Geotalea uraniireducens: one gene and its partner. The protein of the gene in region 1 interacts with the protein of each later gene in a pairwise test. Links are inferred from orthologs where the notes say so. Each region holds a gene or a part of one and is shown in the gene's direction. Other genes may lie near its edges.

Region 1 (3,246 bases):
AAATTTCACCACGGTAACATCATCCTCGCACAACAGATACCGATATCTCGACAGGAAGTCACCAAGGAACCATGAAGCAGATCGCCCCGCCGCCCGAGCCACAGCCCCCCGTCGCCAATGATCATGCCGCTCGCGAGCTGGAAAAGCGCGTCACTGAGTTGACCCGCGAACTCGACCGGCAACGCCGCCATAACGAGGAACTGCACACCCGGCACGCGACCGCCACCGCCGCCTACCGGAACCAGGGCGAATTGCTCGCCCATGTCAGCCACGAGATCCGCTCGCTGATCCAACTCACGACCGGCACGGTGGAATTGCTCAGGCAGACCACACTGAACCGGCAACAGGAAGAGTATCTCTGCGCCTTCCAGCATTCCAACCAGCAGCTGCTCGCCCTGACCAATGACATCCTTGATGCGGCGAAGCTCGAAGCGGGGCGCTTCCGCCTCGAAGAAACCGAGCTGTCGCTCGATGAACTGCTTGCCGGTGCAACCAGACTACTGGCCTGGGAAGCGGGCAGGAAAGGACTCTCCTTCGAAGTCCTGATCGACGACAGCGTGCCTCGTCAACTACGGGGTGATCCGAAACGCCTCCAGCAAGTGCTGACCAACCTGATCGGCAATGCCGTCAAATTCACCCGCACGGGCGGGGTCACGCTACAGATCGACTATCAGGCCCCGGGACCGGCAACCGCCGCGATGCTCCGTTTCACTGTAGCGGACACCGGCATCGGCATTCCCAACGACCAGCTCCGGGAAATTTTCGACCGTTTCGTCCAATCATCGCCGGCCACTGCGCGTCTGCACGGCGGCACCGGCTTGGGGCTGGCGATCGCCAGGGATCTCGTAACGCTGATGGGAGGAGAAATCGCGGTGGAAAGCAGCGAGGGGCACGGCAGCCGCTTCATCTTCACCGTCCCGCTGCCACCCGACCGACCGGGCCGGCCCGCCGTTAGCCGCCCGGAGCAGGAATCGCCGGCGGCCGACCGGCAACTTTCCGTGCTGCTGGCCGAAGATTCGGCCGAAATCAGGCTCCTGCTCGGCGCCTTCCTCAGCCGGGCCGCTCACCGCGTCGACTTCGCCGCCGACGGCGCCGAGGCCGTGGCCATGGCGACGAGCAAACGCTATGAGGTGGTCCTCATGGATATGCAGATGCCGATCCTGGACGGCTATCTGGCAACCAGCGCCATTCGCGACTGGGAGCGGCAACACGGACTTCCCGAGGTTCCCATCCTGGCGCTCACCGCCGCGGTGGAGCGGAGCGATCACCATCGCTGCCGCGAAGCGGGCTGTTCCGGCCACCTGGCAAAGCCGATCAGGCAGGAAGCACTTCTCCGGGCGATCAGGGAGATTGCCGTTTAGCGCCGCGCCCATTGCCTTCCCGAACGTTTCGTGTTATACGTCCGGCACCGGTTTCACCGCCACCATTCCACCAAAGGACATAACAAATGCTGACCGGAAAACAGAAACGTTTTCTCCGGGCAATGGGACACAGTCTCAACCCGGTTATCACCATCGGCAAGGGAGAGATTACCGAGGCGCTGGTCAAAGAGACGGCGGAAGCCCTCGAACATCACGAACTGATCAAGGTCAAGATTCTCGAAAGCTGCCTCCTCGATCGCCACGATGCCGCCGACGAACTGGCGGCGGCCTGCGACGCGGACGTAGCCCAGGTGATCGGCCGTACCTTCCTGCTCTACCGCCCGGCCAAAGAACGCAAGATCGAACTTCCCCGCGGCCGGTAGCACGACCATCCCGCAACAATACATGCAAAAAGCCCGGTGGCGCTTGCCACCGGGCTTTTTCAGTTCGACCAACCCGCTCAGTCGCGGTCGCGGCCATGGCCGCGATGTTCTTTGCGCTCTTCGCGCTCCATCCGCCGCTCGTCCTTGCGCCGTTCCTTCCACTCCTTGTCGGGGCGGTAATACCGTCCACGGTAGTGATCACGGTCATGTTCGTAATGCCGATACTCGTCGTCGCGGTAGTAACGGATCCGGTCGAGCCGGTGCTTGCGCAGCCCGGGCGGGAGCCCCCGATAGCCGACGGCACCCCACGGCCCCCGGTAATCCCGCGAGCGGTACCAGGCATTCCCCGAATGGAGATAATAGAGGTTACCGATCATGAAGATGTCGTACGGAACCCCGACGCCGACATAGAAACCGAGCTGGGGCGGCACAATGAACAGCGGCGGCTCGTCGATAACCACGGCCGGCCCGACGGCTGCCGGAGCAACGGGAACGGCTACGGCACGCGGCCGGTTGCCGAGGTTGATATTCAGGTCGAACCCGACATCGGATGAGGCCCAAACGGGGGTAGTGGCCGCCAGGGAAAGCGAAACGGCCATCAGCAAACGCTTCATGGAATTCTCCTTTCGACTTCGTGATGAGACAGTGCGCGCCGCCGGCCCGGTCGATAAACAAAAAAAGCCGGGCTACCGTAATATCCGTGGACATTTCGGCAACCCGGCTGTCTGCTTGAGACCCTATAGGCTTTCCGCCCCACCCTCGCGGGTGGTTTAGTATTGTCGTCTATCGCACTGCCTTTTACTGGTAAATACCCCAAAATCGCCGGCGAGTCAAGAGGGGAACGGCCAGATCAAACCCGTTCGTAAGGCTCGAACAGCCGCTTGAACTCATCAAGGGCAAAACGGTCGGTCATTCCGGCCACATAGTCGCAGACCACCCGCTCCCGTCCCAGCAGTTCCATTTTATGCTGGTACTTCCTCGGCAGCAGGGTGGGATGCTTAATGAACGACTCGAACAGCCTGGACAGGTAACGTTCCGCCTTCACCCGCATCCGCTCGACCTTGTAGTGACGGTAGAGATTTTCGAACAAGAACCTTTTCAGGGCGCAGTTTTGTTCGGTAATCTCCGGGCTGAAGGCGACCAGCTGCCGGTTGACCCGACGAACATCGTCGAGGCTGGCGATCCGTAACTCCCGGAGATTGGCCAGGGTCGTCGCGGTCAGGTCCTTGATCAGCAGGCCGATCAGCGCGCTGATTGTCTGGAACTTCTGCCGTTCCGGATCGAGGTTCGGGTAGGCGGCCCTGATCCCATTGAACGCCTCCCGCCAGAGATCCACCTGCTGCAGCTGGTCGAAGGTAATGTACCCCGATTTGAGGCCGTCGTCGATATCGTGATTGTTATAGGCGATTTCGTCGGCAAAATTGATGATCTGGGCTTCCAGCGTCGGCACGATCCCGGGAAGGAACTCACCGAGCAGGCCGGTCGGCCGGTCATAGGGGGTG
Region 2 (2,923 bases), 1.8 Mb from region 1 along the record:
GTTGCACTCCTTGACCAGTTCCTCCAGTGCCGGCTTGGCGTAGGGGAGGAGGGCCATCTGCTTGATCAGGGTCTGGCGGAGTTCCAGGGTCTTGAGCCCGAGCCGGTAGTTGCCGGTGAGCCGGTTCTGTTCGACGTAGCCGCGCGCCTCCAGGGTGGCGAGCAGGCGGAAGACGTTGTTCTTGTGCAGTTTGAGCCGCCGGGCAAGGTCGGTGACGCCGAGTTCCGCGATATTCTCATCGTGAAATTGCTCCAGGAGGTCGAAGGCGTGGGAAACGGCGAGGATCATGTAGTCGGACTTTTCTTTCTTCTGCACGGAATACCTCTGCGGCGTGAATTAGGCAAAAAAACCTTTATAGCACAAATCGATGCCTCGGGACGATAGCTTAAAACTTTTGCCGGGAGAAGAAAAGGCTGAAATTGCCGTTTTCGGTGCATGGCGGGCGGTGCCGACGCGCGCCGGTGCAGAGGGGGGCTGCCGGGGGCGCGCCGCTGCAGCGAAAGTCGTCGTGGGGCAATAAATCCTGTTGACAAAAGTCCTGAATCGGTTTAATAGGAACACTATAACCTCTTACAGTTCAATAGTTCACCTCGGCAATTCATTCATCCCAAGATAAACAAACAGGCACCTCAGCATAAGAACTTCAACAGCCTAGAGCGCAACGACTTCATAAATATTAAACTCGTTTCAGGACACGCCTTCCCGCTTTAGTCGCGTATTCAATTATCCGTTCACCCTTACCATATCCAGCCGGGCCGCCATCCCGCCGCGGCATGGTGCGTACTCTACAGGAGAATCGATGAACCTTCAGGAGTTAAAAGGCAAGAAAATCAACGAGCTCACGGCGATCGCCAAGGGGCTCAATATCGAGGGGGCATCGAGCCTGCGCAAGCAGGACCTGATTTTTGCCATTCTCAATGCCCAGACCGAAAAAAATGGCATGATCTTCGGCGAAGGGGTCTTGGAGTGCCTACCCGACGGCTTTGGCTTTCTGCGGGCCCCCGACTATAACTATCTGCCGGGGCCCGATGATATCTATGTCTCGCCATCGCAGATCCGCCGCTTTAATCTCCATACCGGCGATACGGTTTCCGGGCAGATTCGCCCGCCGAAGGAAGGGGAGCGGTACTTTGCCCTGCTCAAGGTTGAGTCGGTCAACTTCGAACCCCCCGAAGTGGCCCGCGACAAGATTCTCTTCGACAACCTGACTCCGCTTTATCCGCAGGAAAAGCTCAAGCTGGAAACGACCCCCGACAACATGGCGATGCGGGTGGTTGAGCTGATCGCCCCCATCGGCAAGGGACAGCGGGGGCTGATCGTCGCGCCGCCCCGCACCGGCAAGACCATGCTGATCCAGAATATCGCCAATTCCATCGCCGAGAATCACCCTGAAGTCTATCTGATCGTCCTGTTGATCGACGAACGTCCCGAGGAAGTTACCGACATGCAGCGCTCTGTTCGGGGCGAGGTCGTCTCTTCCACTTTCGACGAGCCGGCCTCGCGGCACGTCCAGGTTGCCGAAATGGTGATCGAAAAGGCGAAGCGGCTCGTCGAGCACAAACGGGACGTGGTGATCCTCCTCGACTCGATTACCCGGCTGGCGCGGGCCTACAATACAGTAATCCCTCCTTCCGGGAAGATCCTTTCCGGCGGGGTCGATTCCAATGCCCTCCATAAGCCGAAGCGCTTTTTCGGTGCTGCCCGCAACATCGAAGAGGGTGGTTCGCTGACCATTATCGCGACCGCCCTGATTGACACCGGCAGCAAGATGGATGAGGTGATCTTCGAAGAGTTCAAGGGGACCGGTAACATGGAACTTCATCTCGACCGGAAACTGGTGGAGAAGCGAACCTTCCCGGCCATCGACATCAATAAGTCGGGGACCCGGAAAGAGGAGCTCCTGATTGACAAGGCCGCGCTCAACCGGATATGGATCCTGCGCAAGGTTCTTCATCCGATGAACGTGGTTGACAGTATGGAGTTCCTTCTGGAAAAGCTCTCGGAGAGCAAGAGCAACCAGGGGTTCCTCGACTCGATGAGCAGGTAAAAGACGTTTCCGGCGTACCGTTTCGGGGTGGAAAAAAGCCTTGAAAAAATGCCGCGACGATGCTACGGTAAAAACCTTTCGGGTAATCACAATAGTCAACCGGGGAAATCCCCCGGTAAGGAGGGCCATATGAAAGAGGGAATTCATCCCAAGTATGCGGAAGTAACGGTTAAGTGCGCCTGCGGCAACACCTTCCAGACCCGGTCCACCAGGAGCGAAATCAGTACGGAAATCTGCTCTGCCTGCCATCCGTTTTTTACCGGCAAGCAGAAGCTCGTCGACACCGCCGGTCGGGTTGAGCGCTTCCGGAAAAAATACGGCCTGTAATTCCGGTCGTGGGTTTTACGGGGTGAGTGGAGGGGGATTTTGTCCATGGCGAAATCCCCTTGTCCGTTTTGGGGGGATTGCTTTTTCCCGGCGACCCGAACTTAGTTGTTTTAATAATCTGCCATTTTTTGCATAATAACCTGACGAGGATTCTGACCCCCGATGAAGGTTACCCTGCTCCAGCATACCCCCGATCCGGAAACCGCCGTGGCTCTGGCCGCCCGTCTCTGTTATTCCCCGACGGGCATCGACGAGCTGCGGGACAAGCTTACCCGTTCCGACATCACCGCCTTCCTGGAAAAGATCATGTCGCTGGGACACCAGTCGGTCCTGGAGCATGCCACCTTCACCTTCGGGATCGAGGGGATTTCGCGGGCAACCAGTCATCAGCTGGTGCGGCACCGGTTGGCCTCCTACTCTCAACAGTCGCAGCGCTATGTTTCCCACGCCACACGCTTTGCCGCGGTGGTGCCGCCGAGCATTGCCGGGCGACCCGAACTTGCCGCCCGGTTCGAGGCCCAGCTGCAGGCGCTTCATGAAACCTACGCC

The links. Proteins that work in one complex are often made in the same cells at the same time.
Region 2: the proteins of yhbY (region 1) and rho interact in binary tests that used the Escherichia coli proteins (3 or more experiments, as listed by UniProt). The link is inferred for Geotalea uraniireducens from one-to-one orthologs.

The regions. Positions count from the first base shown.
Region 1 is NZ_AP027151.1:1,905,991-1,909,236, reverse strand. The notes cover bases 109-3,095. They hold yhbY (ribosome assembly RNA-binding protein YhbY), read left to right. Parts: upstream 109-1,447; coding sequence 1,448-1,744; downstream 1,745-3,095. Other genes in these bases: QMN23_RS09000 (deoxyguanosinetriphosphate triphosphohydrolase), read right to left, coding at 2,595-3,095; QMN23_RS09005 (hypothetical protein), read right to left, coding at 1,822-2,358; QMN23_RS09015 (ATP-binding protein), read left to right, coding at 109-1,361. Also shown: more of QMN23_RS09015, read left to right, coding at 72-108; more of QMN23_RS09000, read right to left, coding at 3,096-3,246.
Region 2 is NZ_AP027151.1:3,720,893-3,723,815, reverse strand. It holds rho (transcription termination factor Rho), read left to right. Parts: upstream 1-799; coding sequence 800-2,047; downstream 2,048-2,923. Other genes in the region: thyX (FAD-dependent thymidylate synthase), read left to right, coding at 2,537-2,923; rpmE (50S ribosomal protein L31), read left to right, coding at 2,177-2,374; QMN23_RS17420 (IclR family transcriptional regulator), read right to left, coding at 1-315. UniProt on the Escherichia coli protein: Facilitates transcription termination by a mechanism that involves Rho binding to the nascent RNA, activation of Rho's RNA-dependent ATPase activity, and release of the mRNA from the DNA template.